Regions from separate parts of the Streptomyces sp. NPDC030798 genome, predicted to be linked through region 3. Evidence: riboswitches for the same ligand, from Rfam matches in the RefSeq annotation. Region 3 holds a riboswitch; each other region holds the start of a gene.
The links. Region 3 has a riboswitch for cyclic di-AMP ahead of ACZ404_RS28730 (M23 family metallopeptidase). Riboswitches for the same ligand answer to the same signal wherever they lie in the genome.

Region 1: another riboswitch for cyclic di-AMP. It lies ahead of ACZ404_RS22825 (M23 family metallopeptidase); the one in region 3 lies ahead of ACZ404_RS28730 (M23 family metallopeptidase).
Region 2: another riboswitch for cyclic di-AMP. It lies ahead of ACZ404_RS26335 (transglycosylase family protein); the one in region 3 lies ahead of ACZ404_RS28730 (M23 family metallopeptidase).

Annotation. Positions count from the first base shown of each region.
Region 1 covers NZ_JBVIDR010000010.1:19,954-25,150, forward strand. Annotated here, with positions in the region: gene ACZ404_RS22815 (PrsW family intramembrane metalloprotease) at 1-502, shown strand, start outside; gene ACZ404_RS22820 (aldo/keto reductase) at 560-1,507, opposite strand; gene ACZ404_RS22825 (M23 family metallopeptidase) at 1,651-2,685, opposite strand; cyclic di-AMP (ydaO/yuaA leader) riboswitch at 2,695-2,861, opposite strand; tRNA gene ACZ404_RS22830 (tRNA-Met) at 3,187-3,260, opposite strand; gene ACZ404_RS22835 (dihydrofolate reductase family protein) at 3,327-4,460, opposite strand; gene ACZ404_RS22840 (MarR family winged helix-turn-helix transcriptional regulator) at 4,546-5,079, shown strand.
Region 2 covers NZ_JBVIDR010000012.1:101,454-106,650, forward strand. Annotated here, with positions in the region: gene eno (phosphopyruvate hydratase) at 1-1,236, opposite strand, end outside; gene ACZ404_RS26335 (transglycosylase family protein) at 1,514-2,188, opposite strand; cyclic di-AMP (ydaO/yuaA leader) riboswitch at 2,193-2,362, opposite strand; gene ACZ404_RS26340 (transglycosylase family protein) at 2,539-3,579, opposite strand; gene ACZ404_RS26345 (cytochrome P450 family protein) at 3,729-5,018, opposite strand; gene ACZ404_RS26350 (nucleoside triphosphate pyrophosphohydrolase) at 5,015-5,197, opposite strand, start outside.
Region 3 covers NZ_JBVIDR010000014.1:80,789-85,985, forward strand. Annotated here, with positions in the region: gene ACZ404_RS28725 (alpha-galactosidase) at 139-2,211, shown strand; cyclic di-AMP (ydaO/yuaA leader) riboswitch at 2,520-2,680, shown strand; gene ACZ404_RS28730 (M23 family metallopeptidase) at 2,684-3,598, shown strand; gene ACZ404_RS28735 (SGNH/GDSL hydrolase family protein) at 3,765-4,550, shown strand; gene ACZ404_RS28740 (TetR/AcrR family transcriptional regulator) at 4,627-5,197, opposite strand, start outside.

The DNA of each region.
Region 1 (5,197 bases), on a different contig from region 3:
CGAGTTCGGGTTCTTCGCGGTGTACGCCGCCTTCATGGTGCCCGCGTTCGGGCTGCTGACCTGGCTCGCGATATGGACCCGGCAGCGGGAGCTGCGCACGGTGCGGGAGGAGCTGCCGGTGTACGTGTACGCCGGGTGGCTGGGACCGGGCGAGCCGTTCGCGCTCGGCTCGATGAAGGCCCGGCGGCTGGCCCGGGACCACGCCCGGCAGCACTTCGGGGGGCGCCCGGCGGCACGGGCGGTGGCACAGTACGAGGCCTACGCCACCTCGCTCGCCTTCCTGCGGCACCGGGGGCGGCGGGGGCGCGCGGGGACGGACTTCGTCGCACGGGAGCGGGAGCTGCTCGCCGAGCTGTGGAGGCGCAAGGACGTCGCCCGGCCGGCCCTGGAGTACGCGGCCCGGGCGTCCGCGCCGGCGCCGGTTCGGGTGCCGGCGGCGTACTGGACGCCGTACGGGTACCCGGCGGCGCCGTACCCCGCTTACAACCCGTACCGGTCGTAGAGCCACGGGGCACGGCGGGTTCGGCGCCGCCGGAGTGCGCCGTCGCGAACGGAGGGGTCAGGCCGACGCGTCCGTGAGCTTCTTCAGCTCCTCGTCCGTCAGCCGGAGCTGTGCCACGCCCAGCAGCGCCGGGAGCTGGTCCACCGTGCGGGCCGAGGAGATCGGGGCCGTGACCGTCGGCTGGGCGGCGAGCCAGGCCAGGGCGACCGTGGCGACGGGGGCCTCGTGGGCCCGGGCGATCTCGTCCAGGGCGGTGAGGACCTTCTGGCCGCGCTCGGACTCCAGGTGCTTGGCGGCCCCTGCCGCGCGGGCACTGTCGACCGTCGTACCCGGGCGGTACTTGCCGGTGAGGAACCCGGAGGCCAGGGCGAAGTACGGCACGGCCGAGAGGCCCTCGCGGGCGGCCAGGTCCTGCAGCGGGCCCTCGTAGGTGTCCCGGGAGACCAGGTTGTAGTGGGGCTGGAGCGCGACGTAGCGGGCGAGGCCCTCGCGGTCGGAGAAGTCGAGCGAGGCCTGGAGGCGCTCGGCGCTGATGTTGGAGGCGGCGATGTGCCGGACCTTGCCGGCCTTCACCAGCTCGTCCAGGGCGCCGATGATCTCCTCGACCGGCACCTCGGGCTTGTCGAAGTGGGTGTAGTAGAGGTCGATGTAGTCGGTGCCCAGGCGGTGCAGCGAGGCGTCGGCGGCGGCCTTGATGGTCGCGGCGGACAGGCCCTGGAACTGCGGGTGCTGGCTGACCTTGGTCGCGATGACGACGTCGGAGCGGTTGCCGCGGGCCTTGACCCACTTGCCGATGATCGTCTCCGACTCACCGCCCTGGTTGCCCTCGACCCACGCCGAGTAGGAGTCGGCCGTGTCGAGGAAGTTGCCGCCGGCGGCCGTGTAGGCGTCCAGGACGGCGAAGGAGGTCTCCTCGTCGGCGGTCCAGCCGAAGACGTTGCCGCCGAGGGCCAGCGGGAAGACCTCGAGGTCGGAGGAACCGAGTTTGCGCAGAGAAGCAGTCATGTGTCGGTTCAACGATCACGTGCGCCCCACGGATTCCGGGATGCGTACGAACGGTGTGCAAAACGATGCGCCACAACGACCGGCAGCCCTGACGTCGGGGGGGATGCCGTCAGGGCTGCCGGGACTTTCGGGGCGGGGTGGGCTCAGGGGTTGAGGCCCTTGCCGCGCAGCCAGGCCATGGGGTCGATGCCGGTGGCCTGGCCGCCGGGGTGGACCTCCAGGTGCAGGTGCGGGCCGGTGACGTTGCCGGTGGCGCCGACGCGACCGATGACCTCGCCGGTGGACACCTTCTGGCCGACCTTGACGTTGATCGAGGACTGGTGGCAGAACCACAGCTCGGTGCCGTCGTCGAGGGTGAGGATCGTGCGGTAGCCGTAGGAGCCGGCCCAGCCGGCCTCGGTGATCGTGCCGCTGTGGATGGCCTTGATGAGGGTGCCGGTGGGGGCGGCGAAGTCGAGGCCGGTGTGGTAGCCGGAGGACCACATCGAGCCGGCCTCGCCGAAGGTCGAGGTGATCGTGTACGACGACGTCGGCAGCGTGTACTGCTTGGCCAGCGCGGCCAGGCGCGCGGCCTCGGCCCTCTTCTTGGCGGCGGCCTCGGCCTCGGCCTTGGCGTCGGCCGCCTCGGCGGCGGCCGTCTTCTCCGCCTTGGCGGCCGCGGCGATGACCTGCTTCTGGTCGGCGGCGACGGCGGCCGCGGTGGCCTTGAGGTCGGCCTTGCTCTGCTGCTGCTCGGCCTGCGCCATGATCCGGTTGCGCAGGGCCTCGCCCGCGTCGGAGCCGTTCTGGTCGCTGTCGGTGGCCGTCGTGCCGACGGTGCTGAGGGAGGCCTGCGTGGCCTGCGCGTCGGAGTGGTCGTCGCCGAACAGGGAGCCGACGGAGGGCAGGTCGGGCATGGAGATGGACACCGGAGGCTTGCCGGTGTTGGCGCTGGCCATGCCACCCGCGCCGACCGCCGCTATGACGCCGACGCCGAGGACGGTGGAGCTGCGGGCGAGCCCGCCGCCGCGCTGCCGGGCGACCCGGTGGCGGCCACGGACCGGGCGGAGGGACTCCTCGGTGGGGTTCCACTCCTCCCACGGGCCCTCTTCGGGGCGGTGGTCGCCGTAGCCGAAGGTGTCGAACTCGCGCTGAGCCGGCACGAACGGGGCTTCGGGGGCAGGCCGGTTGGACGCCACGCGGGCGTACTCCTTTCCTTCCTCCGCCTACCGGGTTAGCTGACGGGTTCGGAGCAGGAAGGTCTCCTACGCGCGTATACCTGGCGTGGACTCTGCGAGTTCACGTCGGCATCCGCGTGATTCACCCCAGGGTGGTGGTTCCCCGGTTCCCTTGCGGGATTCGGCGCGTGCGCACGGAGCCGTCTCGGGTGACGGCTGGGACGACCGCGCTGCGTTATCGAACGTTAATAGACCGGCGTATGAGATTCCAAGCTGTTCCGCTTGATCATTAGTGCCGATTCAGCGGGACGTACACGCCATGACCCGCTCAAACCGGACTAGTTGACCGACGTTCAGGAGTCACTGCCGGTTTTGATGGTGACTCAGTCGTGATGCGGAGGGCTTCCGTCCGATCACCCTGAGTAGTAACACTCTGAGGAGTAAAGGGGCATCGTCGGGACACGAGCCGGGAAACGCTCAGGGCCGGGATCCATGTGCTGGATCCCGGCCCTGAGCCTTCAGTAGCGGGGACAGGATTTGAACCTGCGACCTCTGGGTTATGAGCCCAGCGAGCTACCGAGCTGCTCCACCCCGCGTCGTTGTGACTCCAGTGTACGCCATGCGCGGGGTGCCGAGCACACGGCTTGTGCGTGACCTACGGCTCAGGGCAGCAGATGGGCGTTCGGCCGCTTCGCCAGGTCCTCGAACTGCGGCAGCAGGACGACGTCGGCGCCCGCGCCGACCAGCACACCGGTTCCGTCGGCCGCCGTGACGAACGTGTCCGGTTCTCGCCAGGCCGTGACCACCCGCCGTACCCCCGCGTCGACGATCAGACGGGCGCAGGGTGCGGGGCGGGAGGCGCGGCGGGAGCAGGGCTCCAGGCTGCTGTAGACGGTCGCGCCGGCCAGGCGCGGGTCCGCCGGGTCGGTCTTGGCGAGGGCCGCCTCCTCGGCGTGCACCACCGGGTCGCCGCCCTCGCGCGAGTGGCCGCGGGCCAGCTCGGTGCCGTCGGCGGCCACCACCACCGCGCCGACGCTGAAGGCCGTCTCCGACGGCGGGCACAGAGCGGCCAGCTCGCAGGCGGTGCGCAGCCAGTGGCGATCGGCGGCGCTGGGCTCGCGGCCGGTGCCGGGGGCGGTGGGCTCGTAGCGCATCAGGACGACGTCCTCGATCCGGCGGCTCTCGGCGAGGCGGAGCCGGCCGCCCTGGTACGCCCCCGGGCCGAACAGGCGCGGCGCCGCCGGGTCGCCGACGAACAGCGGGGCGAGCACCAGCTGCAGCTCGTCGGCGAGGCCCCGCTGGAGGAGCTGGGTGTGCACGGTGCCGCCGCCCTCGACCATCAGACGGCGGACGCCGCGCACGTCGTGCAGGTGCTCCAGCAGGGCGCGCCAGTCGAGCTCGGGGCCGAGGGAGACGACGTCGGCGGTGCCGCCGAGCGTGCGCGTGGCGGCGTCGGCGCCCTTGTCGGTGGTGTACACGAGCTTCTCGCCGCCGGTGTGCCAGAAGTGGGCGTCCGGGTCGAGGTCGCCGGATGCGGTGACGGTGACCTTCAGGGGGTACTCGGGTCTGCCCTCGGCCCGGCGGGCCGCGCGACGCTCGGGCGCGTTGACCAGGAGGCGGGGGTTGTCGGCGCGGATGGTGCCGGCGCCGATGAGGATGGCGTCGACCGAGGCGCGCACCTCGTCGACCCGGTCGAAGTCGGCCGGGCCGGAGAGCAGGAGCCGGTCGGGGCCGGTGTCGTCCAGGTAGCCGTCGAGGGAGACGGCGGCGGACAGCAGGACGTACGGGTACGGCATCGGCGCGCTCCCTCTGATGGAACCCGGCGGTCCCGGTTTCGACGGCGATCTTGGTTCAACTTTGAAACAAACTTACACTGGCTGCATGACGACCCGCTGGCTCACTCCCGAGGAGCAGCGCGCCTGGCGCGCCTACATCGCCGCCTCCCGGCTTCTGGAGGACGCGATCGACCGGCAGCTCCAGCAGGAGGCCGGCATGCCGCATCTGTTCTACTCCGTGCTCGCCAACCTCTCCGAGGCCCCCGACCGGCGCCTGCGCATGACCGACCTGGCGGAGAAGCTGAAGATCACGCGGAGCCGGCTGACGTACGCGGTCACCCGGCTGGAGCGGGACGGGATGGTGCGCCGGGAGAACTGCCGCTGGGACAAGCGCAGCAGTTTCGCCGTGCTGACGGAGGCGGGGACGGCCGTCCTGGAGCGTACGGCACCCGGGCACGTCGAGACGGTCCGCGCGAGCCTCTTCGACCGGCTCACGCCCGAGCAGGTGGGGCAGCTGGAGGAGATCTGCACGGGGATCGCCGAGGGCCTGCAGGGCGAGGAGACGGGCGGTGCGGCGGAGGACGTGCCGTGGCGCAGGCGCTCGTCACCCTGCTCCGGGCAGCCGCCGACGACGCCGTGACGTCCGAGGCCGCCGGAAAGCGGCCGGACCTCGGCCGGAAGGCTGCGGAAAACCGGAAGGCCGAGGAAAGCCGCCGAAGCTGCCGAGAAGACACCCGGACAGTGGGCCGCGCCACAAA
Region 2 (5,197 bases), on a different contig from region 3:
GTCGAGGATCTCCTCGATGCGCAGCAGCTGGTTGTACTTGGCGACGCGCTCGGAGCGGGCCGGGGCGCCGGTCTTGATCTGGCCGCAGTTGGTGGCGACGGCCAGGTCGGCGATGGTGACGTCCTCGGTCTCGCCGGAGCGGTGGGACATCATGCACTTGAAGCCGTTGCGCTGGGCGAGCTCGACGGCGTCCAGGGTCTCGGTGAGCGAGCCGATCTGGTTCACCTTCACCAGCAGGGCGTTGGCGGTGCCCTCCTCGATGCCGCGGGCGAGGCGCTCGGGGTTGGTGACGAACAGGTCGTCGCCGACGAGCTGGACCTTGTCGCCGAGCTTGTCGGTGATGACCTTCCAGCCGGCCCAGTCGTCCTCGAACAGCGGGTCCTCGATGGAGACGAGCGGGTAGGCCGCGACGAGCTCCTCGTAGTACTCCGTCATCTCGGCGGCGGAGCGCTCCTTGCCCTCGAAGAGGTACTTGCCGTCCTTGTAGAACTCGGAGGCGGCGACGTCGAGCGCGAGGGCGACCTGCTCGCCGGGGACGTAACCGGCTTCCTTGATGGCCTCGAGGATGAGGTCGAGGGCGGCGCGGTTGGAGTCGAGGTTCGGGGCGAAACCGCCCTCGTCGCCGAGGCCGGTGGACAGGCCGCGGCCCTTCAGCACCTTCTTGAGGGTGTGGTAGACCTCGGTGCCCCAGCGCAGCGCCTCGGAGAAGGACTCCGCGCCGATCGGGGCGATCATGAACTCCTGGATGTCCACGTTGGAGTCGGCGTGCGAGCCGCCGTTCAGGATGTTCATCATCGGCACCGGCAGCAGGTGCGCGTTCGGGCCGCCCAGGTAGCGGAAGAGGGGGAGGTCGCTGGCCTCGGAGGCGGCGTGGGCGACGGCCAGGGAGACGCCGAGGATGGCGTTGGCGCCGAGGGAGCCCTTGTTGTCGGTGGCGTCCAGGTCGAACATGGCCTGGTCGATCAGGCGCTGCTCGGTGGCGTCGTAGCCGACCAGCTCCGGGCCGATCTGCTCGATGACGGCGAGGACGGCCTTCTCGACACCCTTGCCCTGGTAGCGGTTCGGGTCACCGTCGCGGAGCTCGATGGCCTCGAAGGCGCCCGTGGAGGCGCCGGACGGGACGGCGGCACGCCCGGTGCTGCCGTCGTCGAGGCCGACCTCGACCTCGACCGTGGGGTTGCCTCGGGAGTCCAGGATTTCCCGGGCTACGACGACGTCGATGGACGGCACGAGCATCTCCTTCTTGGATGTGACGCTGAGAGTGCGCGGCTGGTGTGCCGTGCGACTAGAGCCTAACCGTCCCGGGGGCGTCGGCCACCGACCGACCGTCCCGTGGACAGAGAGACCGTACCTATTGTTCCCGGTCGGAACAAAGGGGGGATGCGGGGGTCGCACGGAGGGGCCGCGGGAGGGCCCATGAAGGAACCCGGAAAAAAAGACCCCACCCCGGCGCGTACGGGGGAACACGCGCCGGGGCGGGGAGCCCGTGGGGGACGGGCGGGGCGGCCGCCGCTTACTTCAGGTGCAGCTGCTGGCCGGGGTAGATGAGGTCGGCGTCCTGGACGATGTCCTTGTTCAGCTCGAACAGCTTCTTCCAGCCGCCCTGGACGTGGTGCGCGGCGGCGATGGTGCTGAGCGTGTCACCCTTGACGACCTTGTACTCGCCGTCGCCCTTCTTGACCTTCTTGCCGGTCGGGGTGGTGACGGTCTTGCTGCTGCTCGCGGCCGGGCGCTCGGCGGAGCGGGAGGCGGCCTGCTGGTCGGTGGAGCGGCTGGTGGTGTTCGTCGAGGGAGTGGCGGCCGAGCCGTTGTAGGCGGCGCTCGACAGGCCCTTGCCGCAGACCGGCCAGGCGCCCTTGCCCTGGGCGGCGAGCACCTTCTCGGCGACGGATATCTGCTGGGCCTTGGTGGCCTGGTTGGCCTGGGGGGCGTACTGGGTGCCGCCGTACGCGGCCCAGGTGGAGGCGGAGAACTGCAGACCGCCGTAGTAGCCGTTGCCGGTGTTGATGGACCAGTTGCCGCCGGACTCGCACTGGGCGACCGCGTCCCACTCGGAGGCGGTGGCGGCGGAGGCGTTGCCGGCCGCCATCAGCGGGGCGGCGACGGCGGCGCCGGTGACGCCGGCGAGCGCGATGGCCCGGGTGGCCTTGGACGGACGACGGTGCTTGCCCTTGCCGGTGAACAGCATGGATCGATCCCCTCACCGACGCCTGCGAGGTGAGCTGTCGGGTTCGGGCCGGTTGAGTTGCCCGGCCGTGCCCCTCGTGTGAGGCACGGCTCCACCCCTAGCCGGTCCAGCGTCAACCGCTGGGCCCGGCACCTACCTTGGGTCCCCCGCTCCTGCCTACGGCGCATGATGCGACGACTGTTCCCGGGCGGCCGCTGGCAGGATTCGGCGTTGCGGCTGCCGGGGCTCGTGGTGACGAGCGGTCCTGACCGTAGACACGTGATCGAGGGAATTTCAAAGACGATCAGGGCTTCTGAGACTCATCCCACACTTTCGCCAAATCGGACATCAGGCGCGAATCAGGGCGTCAACTACCTCTGCTTATCGCCCGTTTCGGCACCGACTCGCAGGGTCTGACCGGCACTGATGTGGTTCGGGTCGGTCCCGATGACGCTCTTGTTGGCGTCGTAGAGCGCGCGCCATCCGCCGTCGACGTCAAGGGAGTCCGCGATGGAGGCGAGGGTGTCGCCCTCGCGGACCGTGTAGGCGCTCGCGTCGGTGGCGGCGTGACGGCCGGAGGAGGTGGCATTCTGACCGTTTGTCACGCTTTCGTCCGCACGATCACCCCGGTGACGTCCGCCACTGCTGAGCGCGCCGGTGTCGACGAGACTCCAAGAACCTCCGCTCTGCCATGAATTGTCCGAGTCGTCCGTCGTGGGATCCGTGGCGGCGGACCCGTCGCCCTGCGCGCCCCCGGAGTCGGGCGAGGTGGACTTGTCGGACTTGTGGGCGTCTGCCCCCTTGCCGGAACTCGAGTCCTTGGTGGAGCCGGAGTCCTTGCTCGCACCCGGGGACGGCGTGGTGGCCGTGTCCGAGGAGGAGTCGGACGAGGAGGACGAATCCGGCAGGCCGGACGAGTCGGAACTGTCGGTCGAACCGCCCGCGGTGCCGGAGTCGGAGTCCTGTCCGCCCGCATGCGAGGAGTCGGAACCGGAGTCCGAGCCGCCGAGGCCGGTGTCGACGTCCACGGAACCGGAGTTGGAGGTGAGGCCGGCGGTCAGGGCGCAGGTGGCCCAGGGGGTGGTGCCCCGGTCGGCCAGGATCTTCTCGGCGATGGAGATCTGCTGCGAACGGCTGGCCAGGTCGGCGGTGTCGGCGTACTGGGTGCCGCCGTACTTGTCCCAGTCGTCCTGCGATATCTGCAGGCCGCCGTAGTAGCCGTTGCCGGTGTCGGCGCTCCAGGAGCCGCCGCTCTCGCACTCGGCCACCTTGTCCCACGTGGTGCCGTCGGCCGCGTTGGCGCTCGCGGCGCCGAGCAGCGGGATGGCGATGGCGGAGCCGGTCACTCCCGCCGCGACGAGGAGGGCCGGGGCCTGACGGGGGCGACGGTGACGACCGTTCCCGGAGAGCATGCGGAAGCCTTTCGTGCGACAGCAGGAGCGGCGCGGCGGGAGACGCTCGCCGCCACGCTGATGGGTGAACGTATCCGCAGACGATCACTTGTCACAAGTTAATGCCGCGCAGATCACGTGAAGATCACAGAGTTGAACGTCTTTCATGTTTACGGTTGTACGGTCTTCCCGGCGGCCGGGGTGAACTCCACCGGGAGCGTGCGCAGGCCGCGCATGATGAGCCCGCCGCGCCACCGCAGCTCCGCCGGATCGGCCGCGAGCCGCAGGTCCGGGAGCCGGGTCAGGAGGGTGGCGAGCGCGGTCTGGCCCTCCAGGCGGGCGAGCGGGGCGCCGAGACAGTAGTGGATGCCGTGGCCGTAGCCGAGGTGCTGGTTGTCCCGGCGGGCGAGGTCCAGGAGGTCCGGGTCGGCGAACCGCTCCGGGTCCCGGTCGGCGGCGGCCAGGACGACGAGGACGGGGTCGCCGGGCGCGATGTCCTGTCCGCCGATGCTGAGCGGCCGGGTGGCGAACCGCCAGGTGGCCAGCTCCACCGGGCCGTCGTAGCGCAGGAGTTCCTCGACGCCGGTCTCCAGCAGGCCCGTCTCCCCGGCGGCCAGGGACTGCTGCAGCCGGCGCCGCTGCCCGGGATGGGTGAGCAGGGCGTAGGTGCCGTTGCCGATGAGGTTGACCGTCGTCTCGAACCCGGCGAACAGCAGGATGAACGCCATCGCCGCGGCCTCGTTCTCGGTGAGGTGCTCACCGTGGTCGGAGGCGCGGATGAGACCCGAGATGAGGTCCTCGCCGGGGGCGGGCTCGGCGGGCAGGGCCCGGCGCTTCCTGTGGATCAGCTCGGCCAGGTAGCCGCGCATCTTCTTCACCGAGCGGGCGACCCCGCCCCGGGGGCCACCGCCGTGCCGGATCATCATGCCCGCCCAGTCCCGGAAGTCGTCCTGGTCCTCGCGCGGGACGCCGAGCATGTCGCAGATGGCGTAGATGGGCAGCGGGAAGGCGAATTCGTGGATGAGGTCGGCGCGACCCCTCGCCGCGAACCCGTCGATGAGGCCGTCGGCCAGCTCCTGCACGCGCGGCGCGAACTCGGCGACCCGGCGGGGCGTGAACGCCTTGCTCACCAGCCGCCTGAGCCGGGTGTGGTCCGGCGGGTCGATGTTGAGCAGATGGGTCATCAGCTCGGCCTTGCGCTCGCCCGGAATGCCCGTCTTGCCCTTGGCGTGCGCGGGCTCGTCGTGATGCTCCGGGTTCTTGCTCAGCCGCTGGTCGGCGAGCGCCTGCCGGGCATCGGCGTACCGCGTGACCAGCCAGGCCTCGACCCCGCTCGGCAACCTCGTCCTGCGCACCGGCGCGTGCTCGCGCAGCCAGGCGTAGGCGGGGTAGGGGTCGGCGGCGAACTCCCAGGTGAAGAGCTCGGGAGCGGTGCTGTCGGGCAGGGGCTGGTCGGTCACTCCTCGACGGTATCCGGCGCGGGGTGGGCCTCCGCGTCCCGGTGGCGGTCGCCGTCGGCCGCGCGTATCGCGCCGGGCGCTGCGCCCTCGGCCTCTCGGATGGCGTCCCGGTACGCCCGGGCCGCCGCTCTCAGGGCCGCTTCCGGATCCACGCCCTCGGCCTCGGCGCGGGCCGCCAG
Region 3 (5,197 bases):
TCGTCGGCGGGCACTGGCCTCGACGATACGACATCGATTACCTGGGGCAATGAGTTGTCCACAGGCGTTGCCACCAGGGGCGTCAGGGTCGATGATGTTCGCACTTGCGCGGATCTGTTGACACCTGTGAGGCTCTTCGTGGTGAACGTCGCCGAAAACGGTCGTACCTGGCTCCTGTCGGGGCCCTGCAGCAGCTACGCGCTGCATCTCACCGAGGCGGACGAGCTGCTGCACCTCCATTGGGGACCCCGGATCGCGCTCGCCGACGCCGAGGCCCTGGCGGTGAGCCCGCTGCCCGGCTACTGGCCTTTCGAGTCCCCGCTCGACGGCCGCGAGGAGTACCCCGTCGAGGGCGGCCCCCGTTTCGTCCGCCCCGCCCTGTCCGTGCGCACCGACGAGCGCCGCGGCACCGAGTGGCGCTTCACGGCGTACGAGACCGACGGCGACGAGCTGCGGCTGCGCTTCGACGACGACGGGCTGGCGATCACCCTGCACTACCGGATGCGCGGCGACGTCGTCGAGCGCTGGGTGAGCCTGGAGAACGGCGGCCACGCGCGCGTGGAGCTGCTGCGCGCCGACGCGGCCACCTGGACCCTGCCCGACCGCGAGGGCTGGCGGCTCTCCCAGCTGCACGGCCGCTGGGCCGCCGAGTCCCGGCTCACCACCACATCCCTCACCTACGGCGAGAAGGTCATCGGCAGCCGGCGCGGCCACACCGGTCACCAGCACTTGCCCTGGGTGGCCCTCGACACCGACGCCACCGAGGAGCGCGGCGAGGTCTACGGCTGCGCGCTCGGCTGGTCCGGATCCTGGCGCATCGCCGTCGCCCAACTCCCCGACGCGCGCGTGCAGATCACCGGCGGCGCCGGCTACGACGACTCCGGGCTGCTGCTGCTCGAGCCGGGGGAGTCGTACACCACCCCCGTCTTCGCCGGCCTGTGGAGCGACGGCGGCTTCGGCGGCGCCAGCCGCACCTGGCACGCCTACCAGCGGGCCCATGTCGTCCCGGACGCGGACCGGGACCGGCCGGTGCTGTTCAACTCCTGGGAGGCGACGTTCTTCGACATCTCCGAGGAGCAGCAGGCCGCCCTCGCCCAGCGTGCCGCCGACATCGGCGTCGAACTGTTCGTGGTCGACGACGGCTGGTTCGGCGCCCGCACCAGCGACCGCGCCGGCCTCGGCGACTGGACGCCCAACCCGGATCGCTTCCCGCAGGGCCTGAAGCCCCTCGCGGACCGCGTGCACGGCCTCGGCATGCAGTTCGGCATCTGGGTCGAGCCCGAGATGGTCAACCCCGACAGCGACCTGTACCGCGCACACCCCGACTGGGTGCAGTACCAGCCCGGACGCACCCGCACGGAGCTGCGCAACCAGCTCGTCCTCAACCTCGCGCGCGAGGACGTCCAGGAGTACCTCTGGGAGCGGCTGGACACCCTGCTGTCCAGCGCCCCGATCGACTACGTCAAGTGGGACTTCAACCGCTGCTTCACCGACGCCGGCTGGCCCGGGGAGCCCTACCCGCAGCGCCTGTGGGTCGACCACGTCCACGCCCTGTACGCCCTGCTGGACCGGCTGCGCGCCGCCCACCCCCAGGTCGCCTTCGAGTCCTGCTCGGGCGGCGGCGGCCGGATCGACCTCGGGGTGCTGAGCCGCACCGACCAGGTGTGGACCTCCGACAACACCGATCCGCTGGACCGGCTGGCGATCCAGCACGGCTTCACCCAGATCCACCCCGCGCGTGTGATGGCCGCCTGGGTCACCGACAGCCCGAACACCCAGCTCAACGGCCGGGTCAGCTCTCTGCGTTTCCGTTTTGTCAGCGCCATGGCGGGCGTTCTCGGCGTCGGCGGCGACCTCACCGAGTGGACGGCGGAGGAACTGGCCGAGGCGCGGCGGTGGGTGGAGCTGTACAAGGAGATCCGTCCCGTCGTGCAGCGCGGCGACCTGTACCGGCTCAGGCCCCCGTCGGGCGGCCTGAGCGCCGTGCAGTACGTCCTCGGGGACGAGACGGTCGTCCTCGCCTGCCTCCAGGCCCAGAGCCACGGCGAGCCGGTGCCGGCGGTGCGGCTGCGTGGACTCGACCCGACGGCATCGTATGAATGCCGCGAAACGGGCGAAGTGCATCGGGGGGCCGTGCTGCTGCACCACGGGCTGCGCACCGGACTGCGCGGCGACCTGGATGCGACGGTTCTCCGCCTGCGCCGTATCTGAGCCTTCTGTCCGAATCAGCGCCTTCGTTCCAACTCGTTCCGGAATAAGGAGAGCGGGCGGCAGTGTGCGTGAGGAGCGTCATATCCGTGACGGTCGGTGGCGCGTCATGTGCACGTAATTTCGGTGCCCGTGCAGGGCGTTGACAGAAAGAAGGGGACGGGAATTCACGGAGGGTGACCGTGAATTCCCGAATCCGATCTTTTGGAACGCCAACTCCTGGAACCGGCCGCTTGTTCAGCTGCGTCCCGCTCGCTTACCTTCGCCCCCAATCCGGACGGAACGCCGAATCCTGCCGCCGCCCGGACCTCCCGCACACATGACCCGTGCCCGGCAGGAGCGGGGGACCCACAGGTACGACCGCCTGTCCCGGTCTCCGCGACAGGCTCAGGGGTGCAGCCGCGCAGCCCGCGGCCGGACAGCTCCCGTCCGAACCCGACAGCTCACCTCGCAGGCGCCGGAGAGGAATGCAGCCATGCCCGCGAAGGGTAAGCACCGCCGCCCCAAGGCCCCGCGCCTCACCCGCTCGATCGCCGCCGCCGGAACCGGCGGCGCCGCACTCGCCCTGCCGCTCATCGGGGCCGCGGGCGCGCACGCCGCCCCGGCGCAGCCCGTCTCGTCGAAGACTGTCTCCTCGAAGACCCTGCAGTCCCTGCAGGCCGCCGAGCGGACGACCGGCACGAAGACGGCCGCGCAGCAGGCCTCCGGGGCGCGCACCTACACCGTGCAGGCCGGCGACTGCCTCGCGAAGATCGCCGACGAGCAGCATGTCGACGGCGGCTGGCAGCGGCTGTACGAGGACAACCGGCAGGCCGTCGGCTCCGACCCCTCGCTCATCCACCCGGGCCTGAAGCTGACCCTGGGCGGCAAGGCCGCACCGGCACGGACCGAATCCGTCATGCCCGCCACGCCCGCGAAGCCGTCGCCCGCCAAGGCCCAGGCGGCCCCGGCCCCGCAGACCGCCCAGGCGGCCCCCGCCACCGGCTACACCCTCCCGGTCACCGGCGCCACCATCGGCACCGGCTACCACGTGCCCGGCAGCATGTGGTCCAGCGGCTACCACACCGGCGTCGACTTCGTCGTCCCGACCGGGGCGCCCGTCAAGGCCGTCGCCGCCGGCACGGTCGTCACCGCGGGCTGGGGCGGCGCGTACGGCAACCAGGTCGTCATCAAGCTGAACGACGGTCACTACGCCCAGTACGGCCACCTCTCCCAGCTCTCCGTCTCGGTCGGCCAGACCGTGGCCGAGGGCCGGCAGCTCGGCCTGTCCGGCGCGACCGGCAACGTGACCGGCCCACACCTGCACTTCGAGATCCGTACGACGCCGTCCTACGGATCCGACATCGACCCGGTCGGCTACCTGCGCGAGCACGGCGTGGCCGTCGGCTGAGGAGGCCGGCCCGGTCTGTCGGCCGGATGCCTATTCCCGGACGGTGCCTGTCCGGGAAGTGGCTTATCTCACCGTCCGTCAACCCCTTATTACGGTCGCGTAAGTCACATCGCAAGGTGAATCATGGTCCGACGTGGCAGACGATTCGAAGAGTGACAACAGATCAGTGATCGGGTCGTACGTGGCGGTGGGGGACAGCTTCACCGAGGGCGTCGGCGACCCCGGCCCCGACGGGGCGTTCGTCGGCTGGGCCGACCGGTTCGCGGTACTGCTCGCGGACCGGCGCCCGGAGGGCGACTTCCGGTACACCAACCTCGCGGTCCGCGGGAAGCTGCTCGACCAGATCATCGAGGACCAGCTTCCGAAGGCCGTCGAACTGGCCCCGGACCTCGTCTCCTTCTGCGCGGGCGGCAACGACATCATCCGGCCCGGCACCGACCCCGACGAGGTGGCCGAGCGCTTCGAGCGGGCGGTGGCCCGGCTCACCGCGGTGGCGGGCACCGTACTCGTGACGACCGGATTCGACACCCGTGGCGTGCCCGTGCTCAAGCATCTGCGCGGCAAGATCGCCACCTACAACGGGCACGTCCGCGCCATCGCCGACCGGTACGGCTGTCCCGTGCTCGACCTGTGGTCCCTGAAGTCCGTGCAGGACCGCAGGGCGTGGGACGACGACCGGCTGCACCTCTCGCCCGAGGGGCACACGCGCGTGGCACTGCGCGCCGGCCAGGCACTCGGCCTCGAGATCCCGGCCGATCCCGAGCAGCCCTGGCCGCCGCTCCCGCCCCGCGGCGCCCTGGACATCCGCCGCGACGACGTCCACTGGGCCCGCGAGTACCTCGTCCCGTGGATCGGCCGCCGACTGCGGGGCGAATCCTCCGGGGACCACGTGACGGCGAAGGGCGCGCTGTCCCCGGAGGACATCAGGATGCGGATCGCCCCGGTGGCGTGAGGTCCGCTCGCCCCGGTCCCCAGGTCCTGGAGGTTGCGGACCGCCCCGTGCCGCGGCTGTCGCGGCACGGGGCGGTTCACCGCCCTTGCGCGGTCAGCGCCTCCCGGGTCAGCCCGAGTTCCCTCGCGAGGGCGTCGTCCACCCACTCCTGGGCCCGTGAGCGCGGTATCGACCCCGGATACGACGTCAGCTGCACGGCCAGCCCGTCGAGCAGCGCGGTGAGCCGCAGCGCCGCGCCCGCCGGGTCGGGGCACGTGAACTCCCCGGCCGCCGCGCCCTCGGCGAGGACCTCGGCGATCGCCGCCTTCCACTGCTGGTCGAGATCCCGGGTGACCTCACGCAGGGCGGGCTCGCGCAGCGCCACCGCCCAGCCCTCGATCCACAGCCGCCAGCCCTTGGCCTGTCCCGTCGGCGCGTACCAGCGCACGGCCGACCGCAGTCGGCGCAGCGCGGAGGTCCGCCGGCCCAGCAGCCCGCGCAGACGGGCGAGATCGCCCTCGGCCGCGTACGTGAACGCGGCGGCGACCAGCTTCTCCTTCGTCGAGAAGTGGTACAGCACCAGCGCGTTGCTCACGCCGAGTGCGGAAGCGACGTCGGCGATCCGGACCGCCGCCACGCCCCGTGCCTCGATCTGCTCGACGGCGGCC